Regions from separate parts of the Delftia sp. PE138 genome, predicted to be linked through region 3. Evidence: predicted binding sites of a transcription regulator. Region 3 holds the regulator's gene; each other region holds the start of a gene.
What was found. Region 3 encodes LexA, which represses DNA repair genes until DNA is damaged. Its sites were predicted from a motif close to ACTGTATNNNNATACAGT; they were not measured.
Positions count from the first base shown of each region.

Region 1: recA (recombinase RecA) is a predicted target of LexA. The motif match lies at 2,104-2,121, and genes of this name have one in related genera.
Region 2: HFGMBDPB_RS00845 (VRR-NUC domain-containing protein) is a predicted target of LexA. The motif match lies at 1,451-1,468, and genes of this name have one in related genera.
Region 4: HFGMBDPB_RS11235 (putative DNA modification/repair radical SAM protein) is a predicted target of LexA. The motif match lies at 2,032-2,049, and genes of this name have one in related genera.

Region 1 is NZ_JABEPN010000001.1:1,840,597-1,844,051, reverse strand. It holds gene yddG (aromatic amino acid DMT transporter YddG) at 1-291, shown strand, start outside; gene recX (recombination regulator RecX) at 288-767, opposite strand; gene recA (recombinase RecA) at 970-2,073, opposite strand; gene HFGMBDPB_RS08350 (MarR family winged helix-turn-helix transcriptional regulator) at 2,221-2,721, shown strand; gene HFGMBDPB_RS08345 (response regulator) at 2,822-3,455, shown strand, end outside.
Region 2 is NZ_JABEPN010000001.1:188,764-192,218, reverse strand. It holds gene HFGMBDPB_RS00845 (VRR-NUC domain-containing protein) at 1-1,416, opposite strand, end outside; gene HFGMBDPB_RS00840 (DUF2191 domain-containing protein) at 1,583-1,834, shown strand; gene HFGMBDPB_RS00835 (hypothetical protein) at 1,910-2,617, opposite strand; gene HFGMBDPB_RS00830 (Com family DNA-binding transcriptional regulator) at 2,627-2,794, opposite strand; gene HFGMBDPB_RS00825 (helix-turn-helix transcriptional regulator) at 3,191-3,455, opposite strand, start outside.
Region 3 is NZ_JABEPN010000004.1:162,267-165,721, forward strand. It holds gene HFGMBDPB_RS15760 (MFS transporter) at 1-969, shown strand, start outside; gene HFGMBDPB_RS15765 (hypothetical protein) at 1,053-1,460, opposite strand; gene lexA (transcriptional repressor LexA) at 1,623-2,297, opposite strand; gene HFGMBDPB_RS15775 (asparaginase) at 2,396-3,385, shown strand.
Region 4 is NZ_JABEPN010000002.1:497,152-500,606, forward strand. It holds gene HFGMBDPB_RS11230 (TIGR03915 family putative DNA repair protein) at 1-695, opposite strand, end outside; gene HFGMBDPB_RS11235 (putative DNA modification/repair radical SAM protein) at 711-2,030, opposite strand; gene HFGMBDPB_RS11240 (SWIM zinc finger family protein) at 2,542-3,455, shown strand, end outside.

The DNA of each region.
Region 1 (3,455 bases), on a different contig from region 3:
AAGTGGTTGTGGCTGGGTGGCGAAGGCGGCATGCACTGGTCAGGCACCGTGGTGCTGCAGCTGCTGGCCGTGGGCGGGCTCACGGCCATGGGCTACAGCTGCTGGGAGCACGGCATACAGCACGGGCATCTGGCCGTGATGGCGGCGGCCTCGTACTTCACGCCCGTGTTCTCTGCCTTGCTGGCCAGTGCCTGGCTGCAGGTGCAGCCGGGCTGGGGCTTCTGGCAGGGCGTGGCGCTGGTGACCGTGGGGTCGCTGGTGTGCTGGGGCGCAACCCGGCGCGTGGATTAGTTGCCTTCGTCTGCAGCTCCGTCATCCCAGTCTTCGCTGCGCCCGCGCAGCACCTTGCTCGCTATTTCTCCGCCAAAGCCGCGCGCGGCCAGAAAGCGCATCTGCTTGAGGCGTTCCTGTGGGGTGGCCGGCGGTGTGCCGAAGCGCTGGCGCCATACGGCATGGGCGCGCTGCAGTTCGGTGGCGCGCAATTGTTCTGCGGCGGCGCGCACCAGGCCATCGTCCAGCCCCTTGCTGCGCAGCTCCTGCACCACGCGCGATGTGCCAAAGCGCGCGGCCTTGCGATGCAGCACGGACTCGGCCACGCGCTCGGCGCTGATGAAGCCGCGCTGCTCCAGCGCGTCGAGCATGGCGCCCAGGTCCTCGCCTTCCTCCACATGGGGGGCGAGCTTGCGTTCCAGCTCCAGCCGTGAATGTTCGCGCTGGCCCAGCAGCTTGAGCGCCCGGCCCTTGAGCGACAGCTTGGCGAATCCCATGCGGCAATGTCTCCTGAATCGTCCCGAATAAAAAGGGCCCCCACGCTCCCCTTGCTGCGCAAGGTCCGCTGCCCCCCAAGGGGGCCGCTTTTTTGCCTTGGGGCGTCCCGGCGATAAAAAAGGCGCAGACGTGAGCCTGCGCCAAGATGGCAAACACAGTGTGTGCAGGCGCGGCGGCGCCTGCAGTGAGGGGTCTGGGCGCTCAGGCCTCGATCACGCCGTCCTTGTCGGCCTTGGCCTTGCCCGCCTTGGCGGCCTTGGCTTCGGAGGCATCGCCACCGGCCGTGGGCAGCAGGGCGATGCCCAGGCTGTCGCGCACCTTGTTCTCGATCTCCACGGCCAGGCCGCTGTTCTCGCGCAGGAATTCGCGGGCGTTGTCGCGACCCTGGCCGATCTTTTCGCCGTTGTAGGCGTACCAGGCCCCCGACTTGTCGAGGATCTTGGCGTTGACGCCCATGTCCAGGATTTCACCTTCGCGCGAGATGCCTTCGCCGAAGAGGATGTCGAACTCGGCGGTCTTGAACGGGGGCGAGACCTTGTTCTTGACGACCTTGACCTTGGTTTCGTTGCCGATGGCTTCGTCGCCCTTCTTGATGGTGCCGGTGCGGCGGATGTCCAGGCGGACCGAGGCGTAGAACTTCAGCGCATTGCCGCCCGTGGTGGTTTCGGGGCTGCCGAACATCACGCCGATCTTCATGCGGATCTGGTTGATGAAGATGACCATGCAATTGGTCTTCTTGATGGTGGAGGTCAGCTTGCGCAGCGCCTGGCTCATCAGGCGGGCCTGCAGGCCGGGCAGCTGGTCGCCCATCTCGCCTTCGATTTCGGCGCGCGGTGTCAGTGCGGCCACCGAGTCCACGACGATCATGTCCACGGCGCCCGAGCGCACCAGGCTGTCCACGATTTCCAGGGCCTGCTCGCCGGTGTCGGGCTGGCTGATCAGCACTTCGTTGAGGTTCACGCCCAGCTTCTGGGCATAGCTGGTGTCCAGCGCGTGTTCTGCGTCGATGAAGGCGCAGGTGCCGCCCTGCTTTTGCATTTCGGCGATGACCTGCAGCGTCAGCGTGGTCTTGCCCGAGGATTCAGGGCCGTAGATCTCGATCACGCGGCCACGGGGCAGGCCGCCCACACCCAGGGCGATGTCCAGGCCCAGCGAGCCGGTGGAGACGACCTGGATGTCCTGGATGGCTTCGCCTTCACCCAGGCGCATGATCGTGCCCTTGCCGAACTGCTTTTCGATCTGGGCGAGTGCGGCCTGCAGGGCCTTGGCTTTTTCACTGTTGGCGGTGGTGACGGCGGTGTTCATGCGGACTCCTGGGTTGGGTATGGATTCAGCTCTGTATTTGCATTCAGGCTGGATGCTTGAACAGTAGTTTATGGGCTTGCTGCCTTGATTTGTTGGTGTTTTTGGTCAGTTTTCCTGACTTGTTGGATTTGCCTTCACAATGCATCCATGAGTGAGCTTTCCCCTGTCACGCCGCCCGCCGACGCCTGGCGCCAGACCCACCTGGGCCGGTTGCTCGGCCATGCCATGCGGCGGTTCGACGCGCGTGTGCTGCAGCTCATGGCGCGCGATGTGGAGGTGCCGCTGGCACTGTCCAACCTCGCTGCGCGCGACAAGGTGGGGGCGGCCCATATCCACATCACGCGGCATCTGTCGCTGGCTGGCGACCGGCTGACGGACCTGGCAGAGCGCGCAGGCATGACCAAGCAGTCCATGGGCGACCTGGTGACCCAGTGCGAGGCCTGGGGCCTGGTCACGCGCGAGAGCGACGAGCGCGATGCGCGCGCGCGCCGCATCCGCTTCACGCCAGCGGGCCTGGCCTGGCTGCAGGCTTTCCATGACGCCGTCTCCCAGGCCGAGGCCGAATTCCGCGAGGAAGTCGGCGACGACATCGCCACTGTGGTGGCGCTGGGGCTGGAGGCCTACGCGGGCGGCGGCTCACTCGGGTAAGGTCCCTGCCCGCGCTGCGGGGCGCATCCTAGAATCCTGGGAATTAAAGGCGCGCATTTCCAACTCCCAGAGCGCGCCTGCATTACAGGAGACATCCCCCATGCGCATTCTGATTGCCGAAGACGACCAGGTCCTGGCCGATGGCCTGCTGCGCAGCCTGCGCGGCTCGGGCGCCGTGGTCAGCCATGTGGCCAATGGTAGCGAGGCCGACACCGCGCTGATGACCAGCAGCGAATTCGATTTGCTGATCCTGGACCTGGGCCTGCCCAAGATGCACGGTCTCGAAGTGCTCAAGAAGCTGCGCGGCCGCGGCGATGCGCTGCCGGTGCTCATCCTCACGGCGGCCGACAGCGTGGAGGAGCGCGTGCAGGGGCTGGACTACGGTGCCGACGACTACATGGCCAAGCCGTTTGCGCTGTCCGAGCTGGAGGCGCGCGTGCGCGCCCTCACGCGGCGCGGCATGGGCGGCGCCAGCAGCACCATCAAGCACGGCCCGCTGGTCTACGACCAGGCCGGCCGCGTGGCCACCATCGACGGCAAGATGGTCGAGCTGTCGGCGCGCGAGCTGGGCCTGCTGGAAGTGCTGCTGCAGCGGGCCGGCCGGCTGGTCAGCAAGGACCAGTTGGTCGAGCGCCTGTGCGAGTGGGGCGACGAAGTCAGCAACAACGCCATCGAGGTCTACATCCACCGGCTGCGCAAGAAGATAGAGCGCGGCCCCATCCGCATCGCCACCG
Region 2 (3,455 bases), on a different contig from region 3:
CAGCGCCAGCGCCAGCAGCGGCGCGCTCAGCGTGCCCCAGAACACGAAGGGTGACTGCAGGCCCTGCTTGTCGGCATGGCGCTGCACGATGACCTCGCGCCAGCTGCCATCGTCCAGATGCGCCAGGCATTCCTCGAACAAGGCTGCGCGCCGCTGCACGAAGTCGGGCGCGGACAGGTCGGCCGGGCCGCTCTGGAACGGGTGGAAGAAGGCGCCCGGCAGCGGCGCGAAGATGGCCGGCCAGCACAGCAGGCCGAACAGCGAGTTGATGAGCGCGTTCTCCACGTAGAACACCGGCGCGGAGTCGCTGTGCCAATGGTCGCGCAGCACGTATTCGACCGATGCGGGCCGCGCCGGCAGCTCCAGCTCCACGTCCATGCGCATCTGCGCCACCACGGGCGCCAGCGCCGCCGCACGCCCGCGTGCGCCCTGCCCCAGGCTGCGGCGCAGGCGCGGCAGCATGCGCGCCACGCGCTGCAGCTCCTCGTCGCTCTCGGGCTGGGCCTGGGCGGCCTGGGCCAGCGCCATGGCATCGGCAAAGCGCTCCATGCGCTCGTACACACGCATGCGCCGGTGGCGGGCGCCGGGGTAGCGGCTTTGCGCATAGGCCTGCTCGGCACGCTCCCAGTCCTGCATGCGTTCGCAGGCCTGGCCTATGCGCAGCAGCACCTTGGCGCGGCGCTGCTCCAGCCAGGCATTGCCGCTGGCGCAGCCGGCCACCTGCTGCAGCAGCGCATCGATCTCCACGCCCTCATCCAGCGCCGCGCGGCAGGCCTGCAGGGCCAGGTAGCCATCGACATCGGCACGCGACTGGAAGGCCCGCGACGCCGCATCGAAGGCCACGGCCTCGTAGCGGAACACGCCCAGGTCGGCCAGCACGAATTCCGACCAGTCCTGGTAGAGATTGCCGAAGAACATCAGCCGAAAGCGCTCGCACAGCGCACCCACCATCACGCGCCAGGCGGCTTCGCCGGCTCCGACGCCCTGGTGCCATTGCGCATAGGGCCTGGGCGCCTCATGCAGAGGCTGCAGGGCCTGCAAAAGCTCGGCCTTGCGCAGGCCTGAGTGAATGGGTGCGCCTGCGAACAGCTGCAGCAGCTCGGGCTTGGTGTGCAGCGCAAACAGCTCCTCCAGCGCCATGGGGTGGTCCGCGTCCAGCCAGCCCAGCTCCAGCAGGGGCGCGGCTGCCTCGGCAATGCCGGGAATTTCTTCGTACACCAGCTTGCCGGCCCGAAACCACGGCCCGCGCCGCATCAGCAAACGCACCATCAGCGCCTGCGAGGGCTGGGGCAGCTGCGTGAAACGGGTGAGGAATGCCTGCTCGGGCGCGTCCAGCAGATCGCCGTAACGCTGGCCAATCCAGTCCAGCGCGCGCTGGAAGTTGTGCAGGTAGTAGAAGCGGTGGGGAGGGAGCATGGGCCTGGCAGATCGGGCAGCCAGGCCGCTCGAAACTGTATCTTTATACAGTCATCATAGCAAAACAGGAGTGACCACTTCGGAGGGAAGCGCGCTTGTCTGCAGGCTGGCGCAAGCCCAGAATTGCATCTGTTTTGATGACAGAGGGCCCGCCATGCGGATCACCGTGACGATCGACGATGCCTTGTACGAAGAAGCCCTGCAGATGCTGGAGCCAGGCATGGACGAGGCAGCTCTGTTCCAACAGGTCCTCAGAACTTTCGTGAGGGTGCAGGCAGTCAAACGCCTCGCAGCACTTGGCGGCAGGGCAACCGATATGCCGGATTCCCAGGAGATTGCGTATCGCTGGCCCTCGCCTACAGACTGGCTTTCCACCAAAGGCAGCACGATGCGCAACGCATGGCAGCATGCGTATTGACCACCCCCTGCCAGGAGGACCAGGGCATGGCGGCGATACGGCTACACGCTGCCCTGGGACCCGCTCTCAGATCACTTACGGATTGGCTATCACCTCGTCAGCATCCGACCAATAGCTGATCAGGCGTGTATAGACAAAGCCGGCGGCAGGCTTGTTGGGATCACTGATGCTGAACAACACCACCTTGCCTGCGTCACGGGAGTCATAGTTGGCCGAGTAATCCGACCAGAAGGTTGGCAGGCTGAATACGGTCTGGCCCGTACTCTTGTCCGTTGCCCGGACTGCGTGGCCGATGCTGCCGTTCTTGGAAATGCTTTCGATCACCAGTCGATACCAGCGCAGTTCCTCGAGCTTGGCCTCGCCGATGGCACCACGCGGATATTGAGCGGACGGACGATGGTGCGAGTCACCGTTGTCCTTGGTGTTGGTGATCTCAATTTCCTCAAGCGCCACGCTGCCTGGCGAATAGCCCCAATTGCCCGCAATGACAGCACCGCCACGGTTGTCACCCGCCACACTGTATGAGCCTTTGTGCCTGGCAATGATGCCCATGTGGCAAGCGGCCAGATAGCCATCGCTGAAGCGCACATCCATCACGATGGTGTGGCGGTTGTTGGCAGGGTTGTAGTTGGCAGGACGCCCCGTGTTGTCGAACACGAGCGCATGCGGATTGATATGCCGCGAATCGTAAACAAGAGGGAAACCCGTCGTGCTTTTGTACTGCTGGATGTTGTCCGGCGGCATGTACTGATCCGAGACGAGAACCTTGGAAACTTGAGCCATGGAGGCCTCCTATTCAATGGATGGAGTCGAAGGCGCTCGGCGGCACTCGGGTGGGGGGTTCGCTTGGACCCTCAGGGAATTCAACGTGCCGCAACGCGGGCACTTGATGTTCAGTAGCTGAAAGACGCCCATGGCGAGCTTTCGATTGCAGTTCGCGCATCTCACTTCCTGCTCCATGCGCTGCCTCACTGCAATGGTTGAAACAACATGCCGTCGGACACCAGAAATGGCAACGTACCGCCGCTGAGAAGGACGGCGTTGAAGCCGACAGGAGAGCAACTGGCAAAACAAAACATGAGGCCTCGGCACAGTGGATTTCAGGAAGTCCGCCGTATGGCTTGGGCGGACTTTTATTGTGCTGGCGCGAAACCTGTAGGTAAAACTGTGCCGGACGTGGCTGCACCGCTTACGTCGAGCAAGCCTGTGGTCGCGAGACAGGCGCCTGCACGCGCTGGCCCAGCGGTTTGGCATTGCCTGCCGGAGCGTCTTGCCGTAGGGCCGGTTTCCCTGCTTCTCGAAGGGCTGGCCCCGCGCACGGCGCACGCGCGGGTTCGCACAAGCGCGCGACACGCGCTAGAAATCCGGCCTGCGCATCCTCGACAAGGCGTCCTGCCGATTGGCGGCTCCCAGCTTGCGGTAGATGTTTTCCAGGTGCCGCTTCACCGTGCCTGCACGCAACTCCAGCATGGTGGCGATTTCTGCGTTGGTGTTGCCGTTGGCGACCCATTGCAGCACTTCACGTTCGCGCGGACTCAGCACGTCGGCAGCCGGCGAGCCCGGTGAGAGCGCCTGCCATGCCGCCTGGCTGATTCGCTGCTGCTGGCTCAGGCGCCGCCAC
Region 3 (3,455 bases):
GTGCCGGCCGGCTTTGTGGTGGCCGCCCTGGGCCTGGCCCTGGTGGGCATGAGCCCGGACTACTGGGTCAGCTGGTTGGCTGCCGTGCTGTGCGGCCTGGGGATCGCGGCCTACCATCCGTCCGCAACGGTGGCGGCCCGCATGGCGGGCGGCGGCTCGCAGAAGGCGATGAGCGTGTTTTCGGTTGGCGGAACGGCGGGGGCATCGTTCGCTCCCATGCTGGCTGCGGCCGTGGTGGGCGCAGGCGCCTTGCACCGCAGCTGGATGCTGGCCCTGCCTGCAGCGGCCATGCTGGTGCTCTGGTATGCCTGTACTTGGCGGGATGGAGCCAAGGACCATTGCGCCACCCGGCGCCTGGCCGTGGCTCAGGGCGAATTGCCCGCCAACCACTGGCGCGCCTTCTTCCTGCTGTGCGGGGTCATCGTCTGCTGGTCGATTCCCTATGTGACGGTGCTGTCCACCCTGCCCATGTTCGTGACGCGCGAGCTGGGCGGCTCGGACTTCATGGGAGCGGCCACGCTGACCTCATTCACAGCCGCTGCGGCGGTGGGCACTTTGCTGGGGGGCACGCTTGCAGATCGCCGGGGGCGCATGCAGGCCATCCGCGCCGGCTACCTGTTGGCATTGCCTGCTCTGGCGGCCCTGGCCCTGGCCTCCACGCCATGGATGGCGCTGGCCTGCACCATGGCCCTGGGCGTGTGCATGTTTCTTCCGTTTGCCGCCCAGGTCACGCTGGCCCAGGACTATCTGCCGCGCAACCAGGCCACGGCCAGCGGGCTGACCCTGGGGCTGGCCATGTCGATAGGCGGCATGGTGGCGCCGTTGTTCGGCATGCTGTCCGATGCGCGCGGACTGCGTTTTTCGTTGAGCGTCGTGCTGTGCATTCTGTGCGTTGCCGCGGCGCAGGCGTGGTGCATGCGCAATCGGCGCAGCGAGGGGAGTGCTGCACCGGCGGCTGTCAGGGCCTGATGCGCAGCCCCTGCCGCTGGGCAAAGCAAGAGACAGGCCCGGGCTCTCGCAGACCGGGTGGACGGGTTGGTCTCAGGGCGACCTCAGGCCGGTGTCTGCGCGCCGTGCGCTTCCATGCGTTCCAGGGCGGCACAGACATCGGCCATGCGGCCCGAGATGAACAGGCATTCGGGCTGCTCCTGCGGCGAGCGCTGGATGATGCGCAGACCCGAAGGCAGGGCCTGATCTGCCGGAAGTGAGGGCAGTTCGGGTTGCAGGGGCAGCAGCAGCTGCGCATCCCTGTGTTCTGGCAGCCGTGCTGACTTGCTGCGCCGCTGCTGGCTGCGGCGGCGTGCCTTGCTGAAGGACAGGATGGTCGCCTGCTCGGATTGCACAGGCGATTCGGGCTGGATGGTGCGCATGGCGGGCTCCATGGCGGCGGCGGGCAGGCGAATGCCCTGTGCCAGGCGCAGGAAGGACAGAGAAGACAGTGTTGGCAGAGCGAATCCCATGTGACGACTCCTGTTGGCGTATTTCAAAGAGGCATGGACACAGGCAGGATTGCGGTTTGCGGGCAAAGCTCCGCCCAGGGCGAAGCTGCAAGGCTTCGCGCCTACCACCTGGGCGGTGCATGAAGTAGGGGGTGGCAACCCGTGCAGGGCTGCCTGTCCGGTTTACATGGACATGCTGTTGCGGATCAGCCCCACGGCCAGGCCTTCAATGGCAAAGGCCTCTTCGGGAGCGACGCGGATCACCGGGTAATCGGGGTTTTCCGGCAGGAGCTCCACGCCCTGCGTGGTGCGGCGCAGGCGCTTGACGGTGACTTCATCTCCCAGGCGTGCCACGACGATCTGCCCGTTGCGGGCTTCATGCGCGGACTGCACGGCCAGCAGATCGCCGTCCATGATGCCCGCGTCGCGCATGGACATGCCGCGCACGCGCAGCAGATAGTCCGGGCGGACCTGGAACAGGCTGGGTTCGACGGAATAGGTCTGGTCGATATGTTCCTGGGCGAGAATGGGCGAGCCCGCCGCGACGCGGCCCACCAGCGGCAGCATCAGCGGCGCCAGGGCCGACAGCGGCAGCCCGAAGCTGGTGCCGCGTGCGGCATTGATGTTGCGCACGGTGTCGGTACGCAGGCGAATGCCGCGGGAGGTGCCGCTGACCAGTTCGATCACGCCTTTGCGGGCCAGGGCCTGCAGGTGTTCCTCTGCTGCGTTGGCGGACTTGAAGCCCAGCGTGTTGGCGATTTCCGCGCGGGTGGGGGGAGCGCCCGTGCGGGAGATGGCGGCCTGGATCAGGTCCAGGATCTGTTGCTGGCGGGCGGTGAGCTTGGGATGGTCGAGCATGGCGTGCGTCCGGTCCTTGAATTCAGATGGCAGGCAGAGAAGTCATCTGATGATTTATACAGTATCTGTATTTTTAACCAGTTTTCCAAGAGGTGCAAGTGGGGCAGTCAAAGTTGGTGATTCTTGGCACGGGCGGCACCATCGCCGGCCGGGCGGATTCGCAGTCGCAGGCAGTGGGATACAAGGCCGGACAGATCACGGTGCAGTCGCTGCTCGATGCCGTGCCGGATCTGGAGCAGCAGGCGCTGGGGCCTGTGCAGACGCAGCAGATCGCGCAGGTGGACAGCAAGGATATGGACTGGCCCGTGTGGCGCGCGTTGCTGCGTGCCTGCACGCAGGCGCTGGAGGATGCGGACACACGCGCCGTGGTGATCACGCATGGAACGGACACGCTGGAAGAGACGGCCTGGCTGCTGCACAGCCTGCTGCCTGCCGCCAAGCCCATAGTGCTCACTTGCGCCATGCGCCCGGCCACGGCCCTGCTGGCCGACGGACCGCAGAATCTGCGCGATGCCGTGACCGTGGCCGCCAGCGGCGGGCGCAGCGGTGTGTGGGTGGTGGCCGGCGGCGAGGTGCATGCGGCGGCCCAGGTGCAAAAGGTCCACCCTTACCGACTGCAGGCCATGCGCTCCATGGAAGGTGGCCCGCAGGCCGTGGTGGAGGAAGGACGCGTGCGCTGGCTGGTGCCTGATGCGCCGGTCACGCCGGTCGCCCCCGTTGCGCGGATGGTGATTTCCGCTCCCGCTCTGTCTGACCTGCTGGCGCTGGATGAGCTGCCCTGGGTCGAGGTGGTGTTCAGCGGTGCCCTGGCGCGTGCCTGCGGCGTGGATGCGCTGGTGGCCGCAGGCGTGCGCGGCATCGTGGTGGCCGGCACGGGCAATGCGACCGTTCACGAAAGCATGGAAGCGGCCTTGCTGCGTGCGCGCGACAAAGGCGTCTGGATCTGGCGGGGCACGCGCTGCGCCGAAGGCCTGCCCGTTGCCTCGGGGCTTGGCACGGACCCCGCAGAGGCCGATCTGGTCCAACTGCCCGTGGCCAAGGCGCGGATTGCCATGATGCTGGCGCTGGCCGCGCAGCCGCGCGACTGATCCTCCGGGCGTCGCCGGCGCTTCAGATGCAGGCGGGCAACAAAAAAGCACCCGGCGGGTGCTTTTCTGG
Region 4 (3,455 bases), on a different contig from region 3:
CTGGCGTAGTAGGTCAGCCACAGGGCCTCGCCCGCGTCGGCTGGCGGGGCATCGCTGCGGCGCGCGCCGGGCGCCAGGCGCAGCGCATGGCCGTCCCAGTGCGCGCTGCATTGCGGCGTGAGGATGGCCCAGTGCATGTTGGCAAAGCGCTTGCAGAAGAAGGGCGCCGCCGCGCGCACGATGTGGTGCTCGGGCTCGAACCAGGCGATGTGCAGATCGGGCTGGTCCGGTCGCTGCGTCGTCCGAAAGCGCACAAAGGCGTGCATCTTGTGGATCTCGCGCGAGACGGGGCGGGCCAGGGCCTCGATGGCGCGCCAGTCCGCATCCAGCGCATCCAGCCGCAGTTCGGGCCGGGCCTGCATGCGCGCCAGCCAGCGGTGGCATAGCTCGAAGCGGCCCGCCGCGCGGTGCATGCAGGCATGGCGCAGGGCGGACATCTGGGTGTCCGACAGGGACAGCCCTGCCTCGCCGGGGCCGGCCAGCCCGGCGAGTGCCGAGGCGGGCATGGCCTGCTGCGGCGCGCTGGAAAACAGATCCACCCCCGCGCCGAGTGGCTGCGCACCCCGCGTGTCGGGCCACCGCCAGCGCACCGCAGCGGGGTCGGCGCCGTGGGCCAGCAGCGCCCGGCAGGCTGCGCGAAAGCCGGGCCAGTCGTCGGGGCTGTCGAGTTCGATGGTGAGGGCCTGTCCGTGCATGGCGTGCTCCAGGTTCTAGAACAGGCTGGCCTGCAGTGCGCTTTGCACGCGCATGCCGCTGTGCCGCGCCTGGGCCTGGCTGGCCTGCGACTGCGCGATCAGCCGCGTGCGCAGCGCGGCCGAGTCGGTCTCGCCCAGCAGGGGGCGGTGGCCGTCGATCAGCACGAAGGGCAGGGCCTTTTGCACGGGGGCGCGCAGCCGCAGCAGGTCGTCCAGCCGCAGCCGGCGCACGCGGCGCGCCGCCAGCAGGCGCTCCACCGTCTGCGTGCCCAGGCCCGGCACGCGCAGCAGCAGGCTGCGCGGCGCACGGTTGAGGTCCACGGGGAACTGCTGGCGGTTGGCCAGTGCCCAGGCCAGCTTGGGGTCGATCTCCAGGTCCAGCATGCCGTGGCGGCTGGCCGCCGCGATCTCGCCCGCCCCGTAGCCGTAAAAGCGCATGAGCCAGTCGGCCTGGTAGAGCCGGTGCTCGCGCATGAGGGGCGGCGCCTGCGGCGGCAGGTCGCGCGAGGCATCGGGAATGGGGCTGAAGGCCGAGTAGTACACGCGGCGCAGGCCGTAGCCCGCATACAGCGTATGGCTGGATTCGAGGATGTCGGCATCGGTTGCGCGGTCGGCGCCCACGATCATCTGCGTGCTTTGCCCGCCCGGCGCAAAGCGCGGCACGGCGGCGCGCTGCGCGGGCGCGCCGGGCAGGGACTGCGCCTGGCGCTGCTCGCGCGTGGCCGCGCGCCAGGCCTGCACATGCCGGTCCACGCCCTGCATGGCCTGGCGTATGCGCCGGCCGTCCTTTTCAGGCGCGAACTGCGCCAGGCCGCTGGCCGTGGGCAGTTCCACATTGATGCTCAGGCGGTCGGCATGGCGGCCTGCCTGGGCCAGCAATTCAGGGGCGGCATCCGGGATGGTCTTCAGATGGATGTAGCCGCGAAAGTCATGCTCCTCGCGCAGGCGGCGGGCCACTTCCACCAGCTGCTCCATGGTGTAGTCGCTGGAGCGGATGATGCCGCTGGACAGGAACAGTCCCTCGATGCAGTTGCGCCGGTAGAAGTCCAGCGTCAGCTGCACCACCTCGGCCACCGTGAAGCGGGCGCGCTGCACGTTGGAGCTCTTGCGATTGATGCAGTAGCGGCAGTCGAAGATGCAGACATTGGTCAGCAGGATCTTGAGCAGCGAGATGCAGCGCCCGTCGGGCGCATAGCTGTGGCAGATGCCCATGCCGGTGACCGAGCCCATGCCCTTGCCGTCCAGCGAGTCGCGCCCCTGCGATCCGCTGGAGGCGCAGCTGGCGTCGTACTTGGCGGCGTCGGCGAGGATGAAAAGTTTGCGTTGCAGCTCCATGGCTGTATGAATATACAGTATATTTGCCTGGCACATCCGGTTTTTGGAGAGCCCATCCCCCAGCCAGGGTCTGGTCCGGCCTTGCCTGGCTCCGGTTTGAACGCACTGTCGGGCTATCGCAATGGCCAGCGGATTGCAATGGTTGCCAGTGCAATGGAATGAAACCGTTTTCAGTGCGGAATGAGTGCTTGCTTTCAATGGGTGGCGATGTGCATCGCAGGAAATGGTGAATGCGTGTTTCCTGCGTCTTTTTGCAATGTCTGAAGGCTGGTACGGCTTGGTGCCATCAATGCATGCGCTGATATAGCGCAGCTGGCTGCGCGCCATGGGGTTCCCGGTTCATGGGAGAGAGGTTTGACGTTGTTGTGATTTGTTTCAAATTGCCGATAACTATTGCTGATAGGCTTTTGGGCTTGCCGGGCGCGGTCGTTTCTTCATTCAATGCGCCTGGCGATGACAAACACTTGGAGAGGGAGCTTCGGTGTCGCGTGTATTAGGAACAGAGAGCGAAGTGCTGGCGCTATCGCCGGACGCTTCCTCCAGCAAGGCCGCCAAGGGGCTGCAATCGCCCGCCAAATGGCCCACCATGGGTGCCAACGATGTGGCGGTGTGGGGCGAGTGCCAGGGCAGCGGCAGCAAGCCCTACCAGACCCAGGTGGACCTGTCGGGACCCTCCTTCAAATGCTCTTGCCCCAGCCGCAAGTTCCCCTGCAAGCATGGGCTGGCGCTGATGCTGATGCGTGCGGGCGGCCAGGTCACCGAGGGCGGCGATCCACCGGCCTGGGTGCAGACCTGGCTGGACAGCCGCCAGGAAAAGGCCGAGAAGAAGGAGGCCAAGGCAGCCGCCGCGGCGGCCGAGCCGCCACCCGATCCCGAGGTTGCGGCCAGGCAGCAGGCCAGGCGCGAAGACAAGCGCTGGGACAAGGTCGAGGCGGGCCTGCAGGAACTGTCGCTGTGGATGCAGGACATGGTGCGCGCGGGCCTGGCCAACCAGGCCGGCGACTCCCAGATGCGCCAGCGCTGGAACACCATGGCCGCGCGCATGGTCGATGCGCAGGCCACGGGCATGGCGGCACGCATCAAGGACTGCCGGGATCTGGTGGACAGCCACCGCGACTGGCCGCGCGACATGCTGGTGCAGCTGGGCCACTGGCAGCTGATCATCGACGCCGTGCGCCGCCGCGAATCGCTGAGCCCCGAGGTCAAGGCCGACGTGATGGCCGCGCTGGGCTGGCCCATGGACAAGGCCGAGGTGCAGGCCAGGGGCCAGCTGGTCGAGGACGAATGGCTGGTGGCCGGCCTGCGCATGATCGAGCGCGAAGGCCGGCTCATGGAGCGCCGCGTCTGGCTGCACGGGCAGCGCACGGGCCGCATGGCCCTGGTGCTGGACTATGCGCAGGGCGGGCGCGGCTTCGAATCGGCCTG